DNA from 3 places in the Mammaliicoccus sciuri genome. Region 1 is predicted to be linked to each of the others. Evidence: riboswitches for the same ligand, from Rfam matches in the RefSeq annotation. Region 1 holds a riboswitch; each other region holds the start of a gene.
What was found. A riboswitch is a leader RNA that binds a small molecule or an ion and turns the genes downstream of it on or off. The one in region 1 is predicted to bind thiamine pyrophosphate.
Positions count from the first base shown of each region.

Region 1 (8,068 bases):
TGTTGAGTTATATTTTGATTTCTTTTAGCTTCAAAATCTATTTTTTGTTGTTCAAAAATTTCTTTTTGTGATTTTTTTGGCTTTTGTTTTTCTAAAGATGTGTCTGGAATTAATGACATACCTCTAAATGCTTCTTTAATTTTTTGATTAATCAATTCATAAAGTAGTTGTTCTTTAGAAATCCTTACTTCTAGTTTAGTCGGATGTACGTTAACATCTACTAAAATCGGATCCATTTCAATATTTAAATAAACGATTGGATATCTACCGATTGGTAATAGTGTATGATAACCTTCTATAATCGCTTTGTTAAGCACAAAATTCTTAATATATCGCCTGTTAATAAATATAGAAATATAATGTCGATTGCTTCTCGTGTGCTCAGGTTTACAAATAAATCCGTTTACGACGTAATCATCTGTTTCGCCATTTATTGGTACAAGATCTTTTGCAATTTTCATACCATAAATTTCAGCCATTACTTCATTTGTTCTACCTGAGCCATTCGTTGAAATAACTGTTTTATCATCTGATACGAGATTAAATGCGATATTCGGATGACTCATTGCCATTCTATTGACTATATCCGTAATTTTGCCAAGTTCAGTATACAAACTTTTAACATATTTTAATCTTGCTGGCGTATTATAGAATAAATCTTCAACAAGAATATCTGTACCTTTTTTAGCTTTAGCAGGTTGTTTTTTCGTAATTTTACCATTTTCAACGCGTACTTCATGTCCAAGCATACCGTCCGTACAAGTCTTCATCGTTACTCTACTCACTGATGAAATACTCGCTAAAGCTTCACCTCTAAAACCAAGTGTACGAATATGAAACAAATCATAATCGTTATTGATTTTACTTGTCGCATGTCTACCAAATGCTTTGGCTATATCTTCTTCTTCAATGCCTGTTCCATTATCTACGACTCTAATAGATTGAATACCTGATTCTTTAATCGTAATATCAATTTGAGTAGCTTGAGCATCAATTGCATTTTCCAACAATTCTTTCACAACAGAAGCTGGTCTTTCTACCACTTCACCTGCAGCTATTTTGTTGGCTAAAGATAATTCGAGCTCTTTAATTTTTCCCAATGCACTCACACTTTCTATTTAAGTTGTTTTTGTAATTCATGCAGTTTTGATAAAGCTTCAATAGGTGTTATGTTCATTAAATCAATTGATTTCAGTTTCTTTTCAATTTCAGATTGCCCTTGTTCTTCGAATAATTGGAATGACGGTTGCTCATACTTATCTGCTTCTTTCTCTACTTTTGTATGAGATTCAAGTTCTTGCAAAATAGTATGTGCTCTTTCAATAATTTCATCAGGTAAATCCGTTAATTTCGCTACATGAATACCGTAACTTTGGTCAACTGCGCCTTCTTTTACTTTATGCAAGAAAATCAATTCTCCTTGATATTCTTGTGCAGCTACGTGAATATTTTTAAGTCCAGATAACGTTTCATCTAAATGTGTTAACTCATGATAGTGTGTAGAGAATAACGTTTTTGCTTTTGTATGATGATGAACATATTCAATCATAGACTGTGCAAGCGCTAGACCATCAAATGTAGATGTTCCTCGTCCAATTTCATCAAATATAATTAAGCTATCTTCAGTTGCTCCAACCATGGCTTTTTCAGCTTCTAACATTTCGACCATAAATGTACTTTTACCTGATACTAAATCATCTGCTGCACCAATTCTCGTAAAGATTTGATCAAATATTGGCAATTGCGCATAATCTGCAGGCACGTATGCACCCATTTGAGCCATAATACTAATAATAGCTATTTGACGCATATACGTACTCTTACCAGACATATTTGGTCCTGTTATTAAATAGATAAAGCCTTCTTTATCTAAATAACAGTCATTTGGAACATAGTCATTATGATCCATGACGCGTTCAACAACCGGGTGTCTCGATGATTTAAGTGATAATGTTTTATCTTCACTAAAAATTGGACGAGTATAATGATATTTTTGCGCAATTTCAGCAAAGCTTTGTAAACAGTCTATTTCTGATAGTAATTTAGCTTGTGCTTGTAACTTTTCAGTATAAGCTTTCACTTCTTGTCTTAATTCAAGGAATAGTTGATATTCTAGTTCGATTGCTTTATCTTCTGCACCTAAAATGATAGATTCTTTTTCTTTCAATTCTTCAGTAATAAATCGTTCAGCATTTGATAATGTTTGCTTACGTTGATATCCTAAAGCATCTGTATCAATATGATTTAAATTTGCTTTTGTAATTTCAATATAGTACCCAAAAACTTTGTTAAAGCTTACTTTTAATGATTTTACACCCGTTCGTTCACGTTCTTTTAATTGTAATTCTGCTATCCATTGCTTACCGTTTGTTGAAGCTTCTTTATATTGATCTAGTGTTTCATTAAAGCCTTTTTTAAATATCCCACCCTCTTTAACAGAAATCGGTGGATCTTCTACTAAACTTTCATCTAATAATCGTTCTAAATCATTTAATGGTTCAAGATCTTTAAATCGGTCTATAGACTTTGAGTCTAATCTTTCAATAATTTCTTTAACATATGGAATTTGCTTTATTGAATAATTCAACTGTACTAAATCTTTAGCATTCACATTGCCGTAGCTAACTCTTCCGACTAATCTTTCAATATCATACACCATATTCAAATAACTTCTAAGTTCATCACGTTCAATAAAACCATTCACTAATTGTTCAACAGCATCTAATCTTTGTTCGATATCTCTTTGGTTGATAAGCGGTCGATCTATCCATTGCTTTAATCTTCTTGCGCCCATAGGTGTCTTCGTATCATCCATCAACCATAATAATGTACCTTTTTTAGATTTAAGTCTGATACTTTCTGTTAATTCAAGATTTCGTTTCGCGTAAAAGTCCATTTTCATATAATCTAAAGCTCTATATACGACAACTTCTTCTAAATGTGGCATATCGCGTTTACCGTTATCATGAATATAATTTAATAAATAATTTAATGATCTTTTTTGAGCGTGAGATGTGCCCGTGACAACTTCATAATCTCGTTCTTCATAGCTATCAATAACTGTGATTGTTTCAGTTATAAGCTGAATTTGTTTATATAAATTATCTGGTAACACTTTATTAACAATAATTTCATTAGGGTGAATCGTTGTAATTTCATTAATTAAAGTTGTTTCATCAACAAATGATGTTACTTTTAATTCCCCTGTTGTGACATCACAGTAACTTAAATGAAACTCTCCATCTTCTTTTATAAATCCTAATATATAATTATTCGATTTTTCGTCCATACCTTTTTGATCCATAACCGTACCTGGCGTTATGACTTGCACAACTTCTCTACGAACCATTCCTTTAGTTTGTGTCGGATCTTCCATTTGTTCACAAATCGCGACTTTATAACCTTTTGAAATAAGTTTTTCAATATATCCAGAAGCTGAATGATATGGTACCCCGCACATTGGTATTGGATCTTTCTTAGCATCTCTTCTTGTTAGTGTTATTTCTAATACTCTCGATGCTTCAATTGCATCATCGTAGAACATTTCATAAAAATCACCTAATCTGAAAAATAATAATGTATCTTGATATTGAGATTTTATCTTTAAATATTGAGCCATCATCGGCGTTGGTTTAGACATCTTTATTCACGTTCCTTTTTTTAACTTTCGATTTATCTATTTTATCAAAATTTCTACTATTAAACGAGTATGTTTATTTATTAAAAAAAGAGCGTAATAAAGCAATTTATGCTTCACGCCCTTTAATTCATGATATAACTTTAGGTATCATTTTTTAATTTCTTTAATATACCTCTTTTTTCAAAAGCTTTTAATAATATATAACTTACAATAGCGCCTATTAGACTACTAAAGAAAAATGATAAAAATAACGGCCAAAATGCTATTTTTCCTAGTCCTAGTAACCAACCAATCGGAATACAAACGAAGCTACCTATTACACCAGTACCTATTACTTCTCCTAAAGATGCAATCGATAATTGTTTGCGATATTTATAAAGTAAACTTGCTAATAATACGCCTATCATACTGCCTGGAAAAGCAAAAATCGTTCCTAAACCTAGTAAGTTTCTAATAAACGAAGATAACAAAGCTTGCGCTAAGCCATACCATGGTCCAAGAAATACGGCTGATATAACATTAATGAAATGTTGCATTGGCAATGCTTTTATTGGACCTATTGGTATCGTGATAAATGTACTAAAGACAACATTTATCGTTGTTAATATTGCGGTTAAAGTCATTAATTTAGTCTTCTTCATTATATTTCCTCCAAATAAAAAATCATTAGTCCACGTACTGGCAGACTAATGATTTTTAGCATATATAATCTTTAGTTGCACAATCTCTACGCCAGTATTACCTGGATCAAATCTACACGTATATTCTCAGCCTTGTTAGGCACCGTGTGTGCAATATATTAAATCTTAATTTGAACAGCTACTTGTGTTTGGTGCATTTCTAACGGCTGCACCTGTTTCACCAGTAAGTTGATTACCACCTGTTGATTCAATAATTTCATTTGTAACTGTGTGGCTAATTGAATGAGATACCATTTGTAAAAGTTCATTTACTTCAACTTGTGCTTCTTTAAATTCACTTACAATTGGCATTTCATCTAATTCTTTTTCAATATTTTTAATTTTTTCTTCAACCATAGCTAAAGCTTTATCTTTACCATAGTTTTGGAAATTAACCGCTTGCTTTTGTAAAGATTTCAAACTCGCCATTTTTTCTCTGACTGTTTGATTCTCATGGATTTGCGCTTCTGCACGTTTAAAGAAATCTACTTCTTCTGTTTCTGACATCATTTTCCCTAGTTTACGTGCTTGTTCTAAAATATCATCTTTTGTATACATTTAATGTACCACCTTTTCTTTAGATACAACATCTATAAATTCACCATTTAATGAATATTGTTTTGCTTCAGTAATTTTTACTTTTACGATTTTGCCAATTACATCTTTTGGTGCTTTAAAATTAACTAATTTATTCTTTTCAGTATAGCCTGCTAATACCGCTTCATCTCTCTTACTTGAACCTTCACATAAAACAAATACTTCTTGTCCTTCATATGGTTTCAATGATTCTGCAGCATATTCACCAACTACTTTATTTAATCTTTGAAGTCTTTCTTTTTTCTCTTTATCAGGTACATTATCTTTCATCTTAGCTGCTGGCGTACCTTCTCTCGGAGAATATACATATGTGTATGCATGTTCGAAACCAACTTCATGATACAACTTTATTGTTTCTAAAAATTGTTCTTCTGTTTCATTAGGATAGCCAACAATGATATCCGTTGTCAATGCTACATCAGGAATTGCTGCTTTTATTTTATGAACTAATTCTAAATAGCTTTCACGTGTATATTTTCTACCCATAATTTTTAACACTTGGTTATTACCAGACTGTACTGGTAAATGTATATGAGGTACAATATTACCACCATTAGCAATCACTTCAATTAAACGATCATCAAAGTCCCAAGGGTGACTTGTCGTAAAACGTACACGTGGTATATCGATTTTAGTGATGTCATTTAACAAGTCACCTAATCCATAATTTAAACCTTCAATATCTTTACCGTATGCATTTACATTTTGACCTAATAAACATATTTCTTGGTAGCCTTGTCTTGCTAAGTCTCTTACTTCAGCAATAATTTCTTCAGGCATACGACTTCTCTCTTTACCACGAGTGAACGGTACAATACAATACGTACAGAATTTGTCACAACCGTACATAATATTTACCCACGCTTTAATTCTACCATTTCTTACTTTAGGTAAATTTTCGATGACGTCGCCTTCTTTAGACCATACTTCAACAACCATCGCTTTAGACATATATGCTTCTTCTAAAATTTCAGGCAATCTATGGATGTTGTGTGTACCGAAAATCATATCAACATTCTGGTATGATTTAAGAATTTTATTAACGACAGATTCTTCTTGTGACATACATCCACATACACCAATTAAACAATCTGGTCGCTCTTGTTTAAGATGCTTTAAATTCCCAATTTCACTGAACACTTTATTTTCAGCATTTTCTCTTATCGCACACGTATTAAGTAATATCACATCAGCATCTTCTACTGAGTTCGTCGGTCCAAAACCTAACGCTTGTAAGATACCAGCCATTACTTCTGTATCATGTTCATTCATTTGGCAACCATATGTTCTAATATAGAATTTACGACCTTTCCCCATACCTCTATGTCGTTCGTCTATTTTAAAATCATCATGATATTCAACTTGTGATTTCCCTCTTTGTTTAGCGTCCTTTAAATTTGGAGGTTGATAAACATGTTCGAAGTACTTGCTATAATCCTTCTCTAAATTAGGTTCTGTCTTCGCTTTGGCCTCCTGTTTTCTTTGCTCTTCATTCAATTTCAAAACCCTTTCTGCCCATATATTTATACCTATATATTATATTAGAGTTCAACATAAAGTGCAAAAATGTTCCGACATTTTTGCTCGTTCATTTCATGTATCAAATATTTAATTTTAAAGATGCTTAATCCAAAATCTTCTCGTATTTTCTTCTTCATCTGATTGATACGGTCCATCTTCTACACCATTATTATTTATAATGACTTTCGCACTTGCATCATTTGATTCATCACAAGTTACAAGAACAGAATGAACACCTTCATTATTTAAATTCTTAACTGCATAATTTAACAACTTTGTCGCATAGCCTTTACCACGTTCACTTTTTCTAACACCGTATCCGACATGTCCACCTTTTTTATATAAATAGTCGTTTAATGCATACCTAATATTTACAGCGCCAACAATTTTGTCATCATCAATAAGTACATACGTTTTTGCTTTTACAAAGTCTTTATCAACAGGGTTAATTGCTTCTTCTAACATGATTAACATCTTGTCAAACCCACCATGTTGACGGACATCTGTCGCCCATGGAACAACGTGTTCTTCGTTTTCATACCATTCATTCATATATTCTGTGAATAACGATTCAATATCTTTATCTATTTCTCTGAATTCCATAAACGCCTCCCCTTTTAGTTTAATTCTTTTATTTGCTCATCATCATTTGTATTTAACATATGATAATAAATACCTTTTTGTTCGATCAACGCATCTTGTGAGCCAGATTCAATCAATTCACCGTGAGATAATACAAAGACTAAGTCTGCTTTTTTAACTGTATTTAAACGGTGCGCAATAATAACACTCGTTCTACCTTGCATTAATGTATCTAACGCTTCTTGAATTTTAATTTCAGTTACAGTATCGATACTACTTGTTGCTTCATCCAATAAAAGTATTTTAGGATCTTGAAGTAAACATCTTGCGATAGAAATAAGTTGTTTTTCGCCTTGAGATAACGAACCAGATTCACCTTTTAATACTGTATCATAACCATTTTCTAAAGCTTCTATAAAGTCATGTGCATTTGCTTTTTTGGCAGCTTCTACAACTTCTTCATATGTAGCATTTGGCGTTCCATACATAATATTGTCTTTAATCGTTCCATCAAATAAATAGGAATCTTGTAACACGACACCTATAGAACTTCTCAAAGATTCACGCGTTATTTTATTAATTGGAATGCCATCAATTAGAATTCTTCCTTTATTCACTTCATAATAATGTAGAATAAGTTGCACGATTGTCGTCTTACCTGCACCAGTTGCGCCGACTAATGCAACAGATTCACCGTTATTAATTTTAAAGGATAAATCTTTTATAGTCGGTACTTTTTGGTTAGGATCATATTTGAACTCAACATGTTCGAATTCAATTTCTCCATTAATATTTTGATAATCTTGCGCCTCTTTATCATCTTTCTCACTTGGCTCATCCATAATATCAAAGACACGTTCAGCACCTGCTATTGCAGATAATACTGTATTAAATTGGTTTGCTAAATCAGATAACGGTCTTGTAAACTGTCTCGCATATTCAGCGAAAATCACGATTACCCCAACTGTAACACCAGCAGTTTGATTAAGTGCTAATATACCACCAATACCAGCTACAATGGCAAAGCTTAAATTATTTAAATAGTTCA
Region 1 covers NZ_CP094824.1:1,682,206-1,690,273, forward strand. Annotated here, with positions in the region: gene mutL (DNA mismatch repair endonuclease MutL) at 1-1,100, opposite strand, end outside; gene mutS (DNA mismatch repair protein MutS) at 1,115-3,640, opposite strand; gene thiW (energy coupling factor transporter S component ThiW) at 3,781-4,281, opposite strand; TPP riboswitch at 4,347-4,438, opposite strand; gene MUA60_RS08700 (YlbF/YmcA family competence regulator) at 4,447-4,878, opposite strand; gene miaB (tRNA (N6-isopentenyl adenosine(37)-C2)-methylthiotransferase MiaB) at 4,879-6,414, opposite strand; gene MUA60_RS08710 (GNAT family N-acetyltransferase) at 6,532-7,041, opposite strand; gene MUA60_RS08715 (ABC transporter ATP-binding protein) at 7,056-8,068, opposite strand, start outside.

Region 2 (8,068 bases), 1.3 Mb from region 1:
TTTGTATAACATTCTCTCCTCCGGCAATTTTCACTAAATCACCTATATAAGAGTGTTCTGTTGCTACAAGATAACTACCAGGCACACCCATAAGAATTAGTACTTTAGGGCGTTTTTTACCTTGAATCTTAGCTTTAATTTCTGCTTCGGCATTATCAAACTTTTTATTAAGCTTTTTAGCCTGTTCTTTACGATTGAACGTATTACCCATTTCGGTGATAGATTTCTTCAAACCATTTAAACTGTCGTAATCATAATAAGTACCTTTCATTTTAAGTTGTTCAAACACAGGATCCATCTCAGATTTAATTGTTGTAACCGTTAATACATGTGTTGGATTAAGTGATTTCACAACTTCAACATTCGGTTTCTTAGGCTGACCAATTTCAGGTACATCTTTGTATCGCTTCGGTAAATCTTTATAAGTTGTCGGTTTACCTACGATATCTAAATCTAATGCATCTAAAGTTTCCGTTAAAGCTACAGTAGTTGGTACGATTCTGAATTCTTCTTTTTTCTGTTTACTTGCAGGTTCTGATGATTTACTAAAGTTGATATTACATGCCGCAAGTAGACAGCTACATATAAGGATTAAACTTAATAGCGATTTGATCTTCATTTAGATGCTCGCTTCTTACCTAAGAAGAATGAACCAGCTAATAACAATACTGCACCACTGAAGATAAGTGCATATGTCATCGCATCTCCACTGCTACTTGTTGAAGGATTAACGAGTTTCATGTTAGTTGAACCATCTGCGTTACGATCGAAACTTGGATTAGCTTTATCTGCAGTTGTAGAACTTGTTGCATTGTTATCACTTGTCACAGCTTGATTTGTAGGTGTGGCAGTTGATGAACTATGATTTGTTAAACTATTTACTCCAGATGAAACATTCGAAGATTCGGATTTTTGGTCATCTGTTTGTGTTGTCTGATTGTGTTGAACATTTGTAGAATCATGACCTTTAGTGTCATCATCTTTACTTGATGTGCTAACAGGTTGTTGTTGTTCATCACTTGTGCTTGTATTTACATTGCTAGATGCCGCTTCTTTATCAAATTCAATTCGTGTTGTGTAATGATTGTCGTAATTAATTGCTGGTACAAAAATGTGAACTTTAGATGTCAGTACTTTTAAATCTTTCGGCATTTCAAATCGAATGATTTTTGTATCTGCAGATTGATCTTCTGACACAGTTGTGACATTTAATTTCTTATCATGATCGAATAATTCAAACGACTTCCAATATGAAGCTGATTTCAATGTGATTTCTACATATTGTTTACCATTTTCTTCAACAATACGTGCAGGTTTCACCATATATTGGTCCATATAAGAGATTTCACTTGAACCATTTTTATAGACCATGTAACCTAATGTTGAAGTTGCTTTTTCTTGTTGAGTTGATCCTTGGTTGGAGCCAGACGGATTTTTAACTTTATCAGGAATTGGCACTTCTTTTTTTGTTATCGGCTTTTCATCGTTCTTTGGTGTTGTGTTCTTAAGTGTATCTTGCTTTGGAAGTTCTGTTTGTCGTTTCTCATGATTTGAATCCTTTGAAGGTGCTTGTTGTGTATCTTCTACATTCTGATTCGTATTATCCTGCTTTTGGTCAGTCATTGATTGGTTTGAATCATCTTTCGCTTTATCGTTTTTATCTACTTTTCCTGTATCTTGTTGATTTGAATTCTGAGTTGTCGGTGCACTAGGAATAACTTCTTTAAAATTTACATGAGTTGTATATTTGTTGTCATAATTGATTGCCGGTACAACAATGTGAACTTTTGAAGTAAGCGATTGGCTACCTGGTTTAACTTTAAACTTAATGACTTTAGTATCAGCTTGATGGTCTTCTTTAAATGTTTGAATGGCAATCGCGCCTGATTCATCATACAGTTCAAATGACTTCCAATAAGAAGCACTTTTCAAAGTCATCTCAACATACGTTTCCCCATTTTCAAAATATACCTTTGCTGGTTTTACCATATATTGATCCATATAAGAGACTTCATTTGATTTATCTTTATTAACTACAAAATCAATTGCCTTACTTTCCACTGCTGATGCTTGTTCTTCTGCTGCTTCAACTTTTTTCATTGTTGTATGACTAAGCGGTTCATAAGTATTGAATGCAAGAGTTGAGAATAATAAAGAAAACGCTAATAGTGACTTAACACTTTTCTTCATTAATTATGACCTCTTTTCAATTTTTTATTGAACATAAACGTAACGATTAATAACATACCTGCAACAATTGGAAGGACTGTGATCATTACCGGTGTGCCTGCGCTCGTTTGAGGATTTTTCACATCTTGTGAAGTTGTAGTAGAACCATTAGATGGTGTACTACTATTTGAACTAGAAGATGCAGCTGCTGTTGAATTCTTAGAAGCATCACTAGATGAAACTGCTGCAGCTTGGCCAGAAGGTTCTTTCACGTCAAATGTGATTTTGTATTTGTTATCGTATAAGAACGGTTTACCATCGACTTTTTCATTGATATAAACATCAATTGTTCCAGCAAGTTGTCCAGATGTCGAATTCACTTTGAAGCTAGACGTTCTAACGTCTGAACCTTTGTCTTCACTTACGATACTCTCAGCAGAACCATCAACTGTAATACCTTTAATCCAATGGCTATGATTCATCGTTAATTGAAGTTGCTTTTCACCATTCTTAACAACTAACTTACCTGGTTTATTAAAATAATCATTTGCAATCGAAACATCTGAAGTACCATGTTTCAATACTGTGTAATTAACGTCATAAGTACCATCTTTCACATCAGCAGAAGCCACTTTACCCACACCTACTGATAATAAAATAAGTACTAATAACCCAATATTTAAAAACTGTTTTAACCTTTGCATAATATACCTCCTTTGTAAATTTATTGAAATTCTCCTTCCACCTTATAATTTAATTGATAATGGTTATCAATGTCAATGTTATTTTCTATTTTAATAAATAATTGATTATGCGAATTTTATTTCACGAAATTTAAAAATTGTTAGAATGGAATAATTTAGGATGTGTTAATAATCAATAATCGGGTAAATAATATTATTGATTATTAACAGATAGTAGTTACGAGGTAGATATACGAATTGGTCGTGCCAATAAACAGAATATAATGAGCGTGATTTTATTCATAGGAATTTAAAAATTTCCCATGGAACGCGCACTTATATTTATTGCTGCTAAACTAAAAAAGATGGAGAAATAGTTTTTAAAAAAGTCATAACACATCTTAATCTATACTTGAATTTAGTGAGAGATACTTATTAAAACAAAATAAGACACAACATTTTTATGTTGTGTCTAGAAATTAAAATATATTTAATTTTGAATGTGAATTTTTAGAAACTTCATTTGATATTTAAATTATTCTTATATTCATATTGAATCATCTTAAAATACCATACATTCTATATAATTCTTTCAATGTTATATCAATACCTCTTTCACTATATATATCTTTTCTATTGTTAAAGAAATATTCCAACATTTCCTTCTTATCTTTATTAACTGCATGATGAATTCTTCTATGGCAATTCGGACATAAGCTTACTATGTTTTCAGAAAAATCTATTGAGAGATCATATAGACTTTGTGCAGCCATGGGTATTAGGTGATGTGCTTCAACGTGTGGATTTCTGTCCCATTCATTAATAAAAGTTTTATGATTTTCATCATATTCACATTGATAATTACTATTTATTTTGGCTCTTAAACTTTCATTGTAATTTCTTGGATAATATAATTTATCATGCACTAATTTTTTATTCTTTCGTTTTACCTTCTTAACTTCACTCTCACCAAAATTTATTAAGTTATTTGTTTCTTGATTTGGATTTGGATTATTTAATAATAAATCAACTTCATCTTCATTTATAGAATTTAAACTTGTTAAATAAGATAATAAACACCCTATAGTTGCACTATAAAAATGATTAGTATTTTTATTGAATTCTTTAAAACCTTTTAATTCAGTTATCTTCAATAACTTTTTATATGTTTCAAAATCTTCAATGGATTCTATTGTTTCGTTAAAAATTAAATTATAGCCTATGATTAATCTTACTAAACTTCTCTTATATGAACTTGCTTTCTGACTACCTTTAATTGCTTTACCCGCTTTATTTGTTAAGTCTTCTGCATATTTTTCAAAATTCTTTAATTCATGAGCATATTTCTCTTTAGTATCTACATATTCTTTATTTTTTGTAGAAATATTATGGAATTCAAACATATAGTACTCCTTTGACCTTTTCTTATATATTATCAAATTTACTATTAAATTTGTACAATTTATTCCAAATATTAAAATAATAACAATTTATAGATTAAGATTATTGTGGTATTTACCAGACTAAAAATATAAATTTGAACATTCTTACTTTTATATGTACAATGGATGTAATAATTGAATAAATGTCCACTGGAAGTGCCTTATTATAGGCTGAGACTGAAGTAGTGACTTCGGGATTCCTTGAACCTGATCCAGTTCATACTGGCGTAGGAAAGTGGCGTATATAAGCTTACTTATACTTATAATTAAATTTTTACGCTATTTTTCTATACAGAAAAATAGCGTTTTTTTTATTTGGAGTGATTTCATTGTTTATTGCTGTTACACCGTATAAAGACTTAGATGTTGATGATTTAGAACATTATATAGAGATTGCTGAAGAGATTGATTTGTTGTTACTGAGAGTGCCTATGACACGTGATGATCTATGCTGGGTGCTTGATTATTTATTAGCACATGGCTTTCCAAAAATGAAATTAATGATTCATTCTGATATAGCCATACTTGAAAAATATGATTTAAATTTTATTCATTTTCGTGAAGATGACGTGCATGCATTTGAATATAAAAAGCTTCACCCTCATATATCCGTTAGTATGTCTACACATTCAGCAGAAAGTGTGAAACGCGCACGTGAGTGGTCTTTAGATTTCGTGTTCTTTGGTCACGTGTTTGAAACGCGTTCTAAACATGGTCTTAAACCAAGGTCTTCTAAAGAAATAACAGATGCAGTATCTATAGATATTCCTGTATATGCAATTGGTGGCATAGATACGCATTCTATTAAGTCGTTACCTCATGGCTTTAAAGGTGTTTGCGCAATTTCATTTTTCAGAGATCGAAGTTTGCGTGAAACTCAGTTATTAAGAGAGGAGTGGCATACATATGTATGACGTGTTAATTGTTGGCTCTGGCGTCATGGGCATGTCTATTGCACGTGAATTAGCACTTAAGAATGATTCGTTGTCTATCGCTGTGATAAATCGGGATGTGCCTGGATTACACGCATCTTATAAAGCAGGTGGCATGTTAGGTGTACAAAATGAATTTATTGAAGATACACCTCTTTATCAACTTGCATTACGTTCGAGAGATTATTTCGAATCACTCAGTCACACGTTATATAAAGAAACGAATATCAATATTGATTATCAAGCGCACGGTTTAATTAAAATGGCCGCTTCACGAGATGATATCGACAGTTTAAAAGCGCAATATCGTTTTTTGAATAAACGCGATCGTTCAGTTACGACGTTAGATAGTCAATCACTTCGTCATCTTTCAAATCATACGATTTCTTATAATCATAAAGCGATTTATATTCCATATGATGGACAAATTAATGCCAATCAATATGCTAAAGCATTGTTGAAATCTATTGAGTTCAAAGGAATTGAACGCATTTATCATACTGAAGTTAAATCTATACATCGCTTAAATGATGCGTTTAAAGTGCTCACTGCAAACCAAATTTTACTTTCCAAAAAAGTCATTGTTGCTGGTGGTGCATGGAGTCATCAGTTATTAACCGACTATGAAATTGAGCCAAAAGTAACAGGTGTTAAAGGCGAAGTTCTAATGTTAGAACATCCAGACTTAAAATTAGAACAAACACTTTTTATGACGAATGGCTGTTACATTGTGCCGAAACGTGGCAATCGATTTTTAGTGGGTGCGACGAGTTATTTAGATGACTATACTGTCGGCACATCAGTTGAAGGAGAAAATTGGTTAATGCGTCAAGCATGTAAATACATTCCATTATTATCAAGTAGTGTACTGAACCCAAAAATCTAAACCTTAATTAGTATATTATTTCAAAGGTTTGTCTCCTGTAATTTTTGGGAGATAAGCCTTTTAATTTTGATTTGATTCTTTCGTTATTATAAAAATCGATATATCGATGAATAGCTTGTTCAAGGTCCTGAAAATCTTTAAATTCTTGGCCATAATACATTTCTTGTTTAAGTAACCAAAAAAAGTTTTCCATAACTGAATTATCTAGACAATTACCTTTTCTAGACATACTCTGAAATATTTTATGGTCTTTTAATAATCTAGTGTATTGTGAATGTTGATAATGCCAGCCTTGATCTGAATGAATCGTTAAACGATGATCTAGGTTTGGACGACGCTTTATCATTTCTTTTAATGGATTGATGACTATATCTAATGTAGGACGACTTGAGATTTTAAAGCTGATAATCTCTGAACTATATAAGTCCATAAAAGGTGATAAATATAATTTCTGACCATTCATTAATTTGAACTCTGTAATATCTGTTACGACTTTTTGAAATGGGAGACTTGTTTTAAATCTACGATTTAATATATTTTGAGCTACTTTACCAACTTTACCTTTAAAGGAACGATACTTACGACCTCTATGTGTGAACTTTGTACAAGTTAGATTATGTTCTTTCATAATTCTTAGTACTTTTTTATGATTTACGATAAGACCTCTATTTCTTAGTGCTTGTGTAACACGACGATAACCATAGGTATGGTTCGATTCTTCACATATTTCTTTTATTACTTGAATCAATGTTTCATCTTTATCAGCTTTACTAAATTTATTTATCCAATAATAGTATACAGATTTAGCTATTTGAGCGACTTTAAATAAGATACTTAATCGTATATTATATGTTTCATTTAGTTCCTTAATGACCTTTACTATTTCTGATTTTTGCTTCCGTAAATGTCGGTCAAGGCTTGTAACTTTTTTTGATAAGCTATACCTGCCTTTAACGTCTCATTTTCATTTCTAAGTCTTTCAAGTTCTTCACGTTCATTTTCATTTAAAGGTAAATTTTTATTATCTGATTTAGATCGTTTTTTAGTCATAGTGTGAGATCGTCCCTTTTGTTTATTATCTATATCAAGACGACACTTTTCATCAAATTGATGTTGCCAATTGGCAATGATAATAGGATTAATAATTCTAAAGTGATTCGCAGTATCTTGATAAGACAACATATTTTCTTGTCTAAATTTTAAAACAGATAATTTAAATTCGCTAGTATAAACAGTATTTCTACTTTTTATTTCTAAACCTTCTTCTCCAAACTCTTTATATTGATTGACCCAAATCCGAAGGACAGACCAACTTGAAATACCATATTTTAAAGCAATTGTTCTATAACTTTGATGTCTTTCTAAATATTCTTTTACAAGTTTTAGTTTGAATTTAAATTCATATTTTTTCCTCATTAGAATGCACCCCAATATTTTGATTTGTTTAGTTCAAATATTTGGGTTCACATCAGAATTGGGCTATCTCTTGGCTTTATTCAGGCGTTAAGCCATGACTTTCGCTATCTCTTGGCTTTATTCAGCACTTAAGCCATGACTCACCCATCCAATATTTCTTTCAACACGATTGCTTGATTGTGTTTTTCGTCTTTAGCGCCATACAGAATGATGAGTGTTTGTTTATTGTCTTTATATATTTCTTTTAGCTTATTTAAAGCTTCTTGTTGATCTCCGGATTCGAGTTCTTGTTTATATTTTTCTTTGAATGTTTCAAATTTGCTTGGTTCGTGATTGAACCATTTTCTTAATTCACTAGAGGGCGCGATGTCTTTTAACCAATGATCTAAATTTGCTTTGTCTTTAGATATCCCTCTCGGCCATACTCGGTCCACTAATACTCTTACACCTTTTTCATCAAGATTATTATAAATCCTATCTATTTTACATGCCATGAATGATCGACTCCTTTATATATATTTAGCCTATAGAAGTGAATCT
Region 2 covers NZ_CP094824.1:395,452-403,519, reverse strand. Annotated here, with positions in the region: gene isdE (heme ABC transporter substrate-binding protein IsdE) at 1-619, opposite strand, end outside; gene MUA60_RS01845 (NEAT domain-containing protein) at 616-2,190, opposite strand; gene isdC (heme uptake protein IsdC) at 2,190-2,873, opposite strand; gene MUA60_RS01835 (HNH endonuclease) at 3,410-4,255, opposite strand; TPP riboswitch at 4,437-4,545, shown strand; gene MUA60_RS01830 (thiamine phosphate synthase) at 4,618-5,208, shown strand; gene MUA60_RS01825 (NAD(P)/FAD-dependent oxidoreductase) at 5,201-6,112, shown strand; gene MUA60_RS01820 (IS3 family transposase) at 6,120-6,983, opposite strand; gene MUA60_RS01815 (transposase) at 6,992-7,528, opposite strand; gene MUA60_RS01810 (DUF488 domain-containing protein) at 7,669-8,022, opposite strand.
Region 2: linked by a shared signal. The riboswitch ahead of MUA60_RS01830 (thiamine phosphate synthase) and the one ahead of thiW (energy coupling factor transporter S component ThiW) in region 1 are both predicted to bind thiamine pyrophosphate.

Region 3 (8,068 bases), 380 kb from region 1:
GTTGTTGGTGTCGTATTAGCATCTAAAGGATATCCAGGTAGTTATGATAAAGGATATTCAGTTGAAGGTTTAGAACATGTAGATCAATATTTTGTGAGTGCTTTGAAGAAAAATTCAGAAGGCAAGTATGAAAATAATGGTGGACGTGTCATGATTGTTATCGGTACAGGTGACAATATTGAAGCGGCTCAAAAAAATGCATATGAACAAGTCAAATATATTAAAAGTGAACAACTATTCTATAGAAATGATATTGGACATAAAGCATTAAAAGCATATAAATCATAAATTAAAGGCTGAGACAACAAAGTTTGTCTCAGCCTTTTCATTGCGCTATATTTCATTCTTTTAGGGAAAGGTATGGTCAAATATAACGCAATGTTATCGAATATCTGAAATGTGTGTTATAGGTAAATAAACATTTAATAAATATGCGACAGCAACGAGTGCAATCGTCAATAAGATGAAATATAAATCATTTTTAGTGAAAGGTACTTTATAATAGAAAGTTCTTTTGCCGTTTGTGAATCCTTTTGCTTCCATCGCAACAGCTAACCTATGTGATTTTCTTATACTTTGACTTAATGTTGGAATGAGTAAATGGTGAATCCATTTTAAGCCTTTACGATTGCTTTTATCTATAACTGCATATCGCATTTTTAAAGCTTGTCTTAACTGCATAAAAGAACTAAACATAAGCGGTATCATGCGTATAGAAGCCATGAAAGCATATGCGATTTTAGGTTTTACTTTTAAATGTTGCATGAAACTATAAAACACATAAATGATTTGCGAAGTAAATGGGATAACCATGCCGTAAAATGAAATGACAAGTGTACGCATGGTTACGTGAATACCTCTCAAAAAGCTTTCTTCAGTAATATGAATAATACCAAACTTGAAAATTGTTTCATTTCCTTCACCATAGAAAATCATAAATAAGGAAGAAGTGAGTCCGAAAAATAAAGTGATAGCAATGACGATTAATAGTGGCAACCATCTCACGCCGCTCATGAAGATTAGATAAAGGAACATAATAATCGTTAAATAAAGCATGAAATCAAATTGATGAATAAATATCGCATAGAAAAATAGTATGACACCTAATATAAGTTTCGTTAGAATATTGACATCATCAATAAAAGTACGGTATTTCTTCCAATTAGTTAACATGAGATTCACCACCGCTTACATGTAATTGCTCGTCTTTGATTGTTAATCTTCTAGTAGCATAGCGATTAATAATCTCATTTTCGTGCGTAATCATTAAGATAGTTTGACCATGTTGAACGCGTTCATGAAATAATTTGATGAGTTCAAAGGTATTGTGACTGTCTAAACCGAATGTTGGCTCATCAAGTAAAATAATTTCAGAATTCGTACTTAATGCAGTTGCGACACTTAATCTTTTTTTCTGTCCTATTGATAATTCGAAAGGATGCTGGTCTTTCACATGATTAAGTTTTAATAACGTCAACATGTTTTGGGTCTTGTCATGAGCTGTTTGTTTATCTTGATAAGCATAATTGATAAATATTTCGTTATATACAGATGTTTCGATGAATTGTAATTCTGGATTTTGATATACGAAATACATATGTTTAGAAGCATCTTTTACTTTTTTAATCTGTTTGTTTTTATAAAATATTTTACCATTATATTTAATGAGCTGCATCATCGTTTCTAATAATGTTGTCTTACCTGTTCCATTTGGTCCAGTTATTGTAAGCCATTCGCCACTTGAAATCGTTAATTTATCTATACTAAATAGTTTTTTGGAGCCACGCAGTACATCTAACTGCTCTATATTTAACAACGGATTGTGCTCAGCAGTCTGTTCAGATAATTTTGGGGCATATTGCCACGAGTTAGGGTGCCAAACACCGTATTCATTTAAAATGTCTGTATGATGATCTAATATATCTTGAGGTGTACTATCATGTGTGATTTCACCATTTTCATTCATTACAATAACTCTATCTACATAATTCCAAATATAATCAACTTTATGTTCTACGATTACAACAGTTTGATTTGTCCAATGTTCCATAATCAAATCCCATAGTTGTGTCGTTGATTGATGATCAAGCATTGCTGTCGGTTCATCAAGAAATAACGTATTTGTATCTTGTAATAATATAGAAGCAATCGCTAATTTTTGTTTCATACCACCACTTAAACGATTGATTTTAAGTGAAGGATCAGCATTTAAATTTACCTGTTTCATGGCATTTTTTATAAATCCGTCCATTTTATCAGGTTCGATGTTCATATTCTCAAGCACAAATGCTAATTCTTCTTTAATCTCAGGCATACAAAACTGCGTATCAGGGTCTTGAAAAATAACACCTGGAAGTGAATCGATATTGATTGAATCAACTTTCATCGGTATGTCCATCGATCTCGGTATAATACCACTTAATATATTTAATAACGTACTTTTACCAGATCCACTTGGACCTAGTAAAAGTACTTTTTCTTTATCATTAATATTGATGTTTAAATTTTTAAATATAATGCGATCATCATCAGGATACTTTAGTCTTAAATTTTTTAGTGATAACAATTGAATAACTCCTATAATAAGTCATAATCTTTTTTAGATGCTGGTCTGAACAATTTCGTAACACCAGTTTGGTCGAGTGCTTTTACAATTGCATAGCCTAATGCACCAGCAACGATTGCACCACTTAAAATTCTAATCGTAAACATTAAAATAACATTCCATAAAGCAACGTCACCTAAGTAATTATAGAACCAATCAATTGGTAACGTAATAATACCTGCAGCCATACCAGCTATAACAGCAACTGATAATTTTCTAGATTGATATCGAACAGCTAAGAAGGTGATTTCACAAGCTAAACCTTGTAATAATGCGTATACAAATGTTGGAATATCGAATTGGCCCATTACAATCGTTTCGCCAGCACCCGCAGCAAATTCAGCAAGAATTGCAACACCAGGCTTTTGAATAATTAAATAAGTGACAATTGCTGCAATAAACCATACACCATATACAGATTGTTCTAAGTGTAGACCGAGTGGTTTTAAAATTTCATAAGGTATCCATAAGAACTTATAAATGATTGCAAACAAAGCACCAATTAATACAGTTACTAAAATATCTGATAACGTTAATTTCTTTGACATGTTATATTCTCCTTTTAAATAAAAAAATGTGCACTCCTATATCTAAATAGAAGCGCACAAAAATATTGTTATCATTTAAAAATGAATATTATATGATTTACGAACACTTTCCTACGCTAGTATCATCTAGATCAGGTACAAAGGGTTCAGACCTTTTCATGTCTGTCTCAGTTTCAAAACACCCCTAGTGCATTTATTAATTTGTTATCCATACGATAAGTCTTATTAATCTATTTGTCAATAGTAAATCATAAAACTAAAATTCATTTATTCAAATGTGTCTTGTATATTTTCTTTTGTTTCATCCTGACCTTTGTTGTTGTCTTGCTTATTTTCTTGTTCTTTCTTTTTAGCTTTTTCTGCTTCTTCTTTATGCTTATCATTATGAGTCATAATAACACTCCTTTAAAATGTATGATATTATTATATACCCAACTACATATAAGTATTAAACTTCTTGCTAGTACTTGGGACTGATTTTCAATATAATTAAAGACAATTGAAAATGAAACAATTATAATGTTCAATGAGGTGAAGAACATGGCTATAAAGAAAAAAAGCTGGGAAGTTCATTTTAGTCGAATTATAGGTATATTTCTTTTGATTACTGGATTACTTATACTTTTTAATGCGCCACGTATTAAAGACTATAATATCAAGGATTCAAGTAATATCCATATCAATAACATTTGGGACTTTTTTGTAGCTTTTTTTGATGAATTAGTAAGAATATTGCACCATTATATTGGTAACTTTCCAGTTATCGCAGCAATAATTGTATTGCTATTTGGTGTGTTTGTATTATTAGTAGGACGTACTTTAAGAAGAACGACGCATTACGATTATGATATTTCTGTATTTTATATCGGACTGACAATTATTTTAATGATTGTTATTATGATGACCATGTTCCAAGTATATAGTTTTGCATCTTTCTTATTTATTATTCCATTTGCAATTCATGTGGGATATGTCGTTTATAAAAATGAGCTAAATCCAATGCATCGAAAGAAACAGTACTTATGGATTATCATTTCTTATGGATTATGTTATTTCATTTCACAATTTGCAATGAACCATAATATCGATGCTCAAAATGTAAAGCCTATAGACGTTATGAGTGTTAACTTATTCTTCATTCTGTTGTGGTGTCTAAGTCAAATGTCAGTTTGGATTAGTTTATATTTAAGAAGATCTTTACCAGTAAGCGATGAAGACATTGAACAATTTCATGAAGAAAGATATTCAAGAGTTAAAAATAACCGCTTAACAAGAAAAATATATACTTTAGCAGAAGGTTTTTACCAAAAATTACAGAATTTCAAACAGGCGACTTTAGAAAAATTTAATTCTGAAGAGGCAATTGCTAAAAGAAAACGCCGTAATGAAAAATGGATAGAGATTATTAAAATCGAAGAAGACGATATTCCAAGATGGATGAGAAGACCGAAATGGTTAAAGAAAAGCTATATAGAATGGATAAGTACTGTAGTTTTATTCTTATTTACATTTATAGAGTTTAATAACCGTAATGGTTTATTCTTATCAGGTGAATGGAAATTATCTCAAATTCAATATGTTTTTGAATGGTTAACATTATTTATTATGATGTTATTGATTATCTTATATGCATACTTCAATTACACGACAAATTATAAGAATAAAAATAATTTTGGTAAATTGTTTGTTATTTCAGCATTATTCTTTGAAATTGCAACGACATTCTTTGTTTCAGCAATTCAAACTTCACAATTTTCCGTGTTTATCACACCAATTTCATTTTTACTATTATTATTTGTAACACCAGCATTTATCATTCACTTGAAAAAATCATTTTAATATCTTACACGATATAATTAGACACTTTATTGAGCACTATGCGCTTAATAAAGTGTTTTTTATTTTATAATTTTCACGAGCAATTGCTGTAATTAAAAGTTTAAATATGTAATAAGTAAACTATTTTAATGAATTTATTCAAAAAATGTATTGCGTGGAATAATCTTATCCTTTATACTAACTTTAGTAAGCGTTTACATATAAGGGGATCAAAACTTTCTGGGGGAAATTTTGATTAATAAAATTCGGTTAACAGAGTATTCTAAAGGGGAATACTCTGTTTTTTGGTGTTTTGAATAATATACGTTATAATATGTGAGACATTTCGAAAGGATGGCTAATATATAATGAAACAATTAATGCTCAAAAAAGGAAAAGAAGATAAATATTTAAGAGGATATCCTCTAGTAGAAAAAGACGATGTTTTTGATATGCCTAAAATGGATGAAGGAGAATTAGTTGCGCTTGTTGATGCGGGGAAAAAATTCATTGCAACTGCATATTATGGTGAACAAAATAAAGGTATAGGCTGGGTATTATCATTAGACTCAACTGAAAAGATTGATCATAACTTTTTTGTAAAGTTATTCGAAGAAGCTAAAAATGATAGAGCATATTATGAAAATGTAGATGGTATCAATGCATATAGATTATTTAATGCAGAAGGCGATGGAATTGGTGGACTGACAATTGATCATTATGACGGTCATTTATTAGTTCAGTGGTACTCAGTAGGTATATATCGATTGAAAGATAGAATATTACCTGCAATTAAAGAAGTCTTCGATTATAAATCAATTTTTGAAAAAAGAAGATTTAAAGGAATGGAAACTGCTTCAGACTTCGTAGCAGGTGAAGCACCAGAATTTCCATATGTCATAGAAGAAAATCATATGTTCTATAATATTAATCTTGATGATGGACCTATGACAGGTATTTTCTTAGATCAAAAAGACGTTAGAAAAAAATTAAGAGACCACTATAGTCAAGATAAAGATATATTGAATTTATTTAGTTATACGGGTGCATTTTCAGTTGCAGCAAGTGAAAATGCTCGTTCAACTACAAGTGTGGATTTAGCTAATAGAGCTAGACCATTAACTGAAGCAAACTTTGGTTTAAATACAATAGATCTTAATCAGAACCATATATTTATAATGGATGTATTTGATTATTTCAAATATGCTTTAAGACATGGTTTAAGTTATGACGTTGTCGTGATTGATCCACCAAGCTTCGCACGTAATAAGAAAAAGACTTTTAGTGTTCAGAAAAACTATCCTGAATTAATTGAAGGTGCATTAGAATTATTGAACGAGAGTGGTAACTTAGTGCTAAGTACAAATTCAAGTGCTTTCCCACAAAAAGCATTCAAAAAAATGATAATTCAAACATTAGATCAATTAGGTGTTGATTATACAATTTCTGATGTAATGGGATTACCTAAAGACTTCAAGAGTCATCCACACTATAAACCAAGTAAATACTTGAAAGTCGTATTCGTACAAATAAATGGTTAAAATTTCCTAGTTCGGGTATACATTATTATAATAATGTTTGAATATAATCGAACTGTGAGGAGAATGGAAACAATGGGAATTTTCGATAAAATTACGACAAAAGCAGGCAATAAAGCATTTGGTATACAAGAAATAAAGAAGCGTTCTGAATTACCAACTTCACAAGAAGAATTGTTAGAACGTAGAAAAAAAGCTAAAGAACTTATTCATAAGAAGTCATTAATGTCTTCAGCTGCAAATGTCGTACCAATCCCAGGACTTGGTGTTGGTATGGATATTAAATTAATGGGCGATATCATTGAAGATATTAATAAAATTTATGGATTAAGTCATAAGCAAGTTAATAAAATGCAAGATGATTTAAAACAAAAAGTTTTAACATCAGCTGCAATGAGAGGTAGCCAGTTTATTGGTCAAAAAGTAACGAATGCAATGGTGAAAGTTATATTTAGATCAGTCGTAAAAAGAGAAGCGGCAAAACAATCAAGATGGGTACCATTAGTTGGACAAGCAGTTGCTGGTTCAATTAGTTATTATTTAATGAAAAAAATGGGTGAGGATCACATTAAAAAATGTGAAACAGTCATTCAAGACTTTATAGGTGAATAGAATATTGAAAAGAAGCTAAGGCATTTTGTAATGTCTTAGCTTCTTTTTTGTGTAATTTTTTATTTTATATTTGCAATTATTCTAAAAACGCTTTATAATCAAAAAAGCAAACTAAAGTTTGAAATATAAACAAATGTTTGTGAGGTGAAATTGATGAATGAAAATGAAAAATTAATTCTTAACTTAATAAAAGAGAATCCTTTTATATCACAACAAGAGTTATCAGATAAAGTTGGTTTGTCTAGACCTGCAGTTGCAAATATTATTTCAGGTTTAGTTAAGAAAGAATATGTGCAAGGGAAAGCATATGTATTAAACGAGCAAAATCCAATTGTATGTATTGGTGGAGCTAACATAGATAGGAAATTTCATATTACAGACGATTTAGTGCAGGGCACTTCAAACCCAGTAACTTCTGAAACTTCTATTGGTGGTGTTGCTAGAAACGTTGCTGAGAATTTAGGACGTATCGGTGAAGATGTTCTGTTATTAACGACTTCAGGTAATGATGCAGAGTGGCAACATATTTCTGATTTATCATCACCATTTATGAATGTAGACTATGTTGAGAAAATCTCTAGTGAATCAACGGGAAGTTATACAGCATTGTTAGATCAACATGGTAGTATGACGATGGGGTTTGCGGACATGTCAGTATATGACAAAATTACGCCAGAATTTATGATTAAAAACACATATTTACTCAATAAATCAAAATGTATTATTGCAGATTTAAACTGTCCTAAAGAGACGATAGAGTTTTTATGTTCATATGCAGAGAAGAAAAAGATTAAATTAGTATTGATTGCAGTTTCAGGCCCGAAGATGAATCGTCTACCTCATAATTTACATGCTGTTGATTGGCTCATATTAAATAAAGATGAAGTTGAATCATTTGTAGGTAAAGATGCACAAACAGAAGCGGAATTAATTCAATACATTGGTGA
Region 3 covers NZ_CP094824.1:2,062,560-2,070,627, reverse strand. Annotated here, with positions in the region: gene purD (phosphoribosylamine--glycine ligase) at 1-288, shown strand, start outside; gene MUA60_RS10790 (energy-coupling factor transporter transmembrane component T family protein) at 382-1,173, opposite strand; gene MUA60_RS10785 (ABC transporter ATP-binding protein) at 1,163-2,566, opposite strand; gene MUA60_RS10780 (ECF transporter S component) at 2,578-3,153, opposite strand; TPP riboswitch at 3,245-3,349, opposite strand; gene MUA60_RS10775 (hypothetical protein) at 3,421-3,546, opposite strand; gene auxA (lipoteichoic acid stability factor AuxA) at 3,694-4,992, shown strand; gene MUA60_RS10765 (class I SAM-dependent rRNA methyltransferase) at 5,340-6,512, shown strand; gene MUA60_RS10760 (hypothetical protein) at 6,585-7,121, shown strand; gene MUA60_RS10755 (carbohydrate kinase) at 7,275-8,068, shown strand, end outside.
Region 3: linked by a shared signal. The riboswitch ahead of MUA60_RS10780 (ECF transporter S component) and the one ahead of thiW (energy coupling factor transporter S component ThiW) in region 1 are both predicted to bind thiamine pyrophosphate.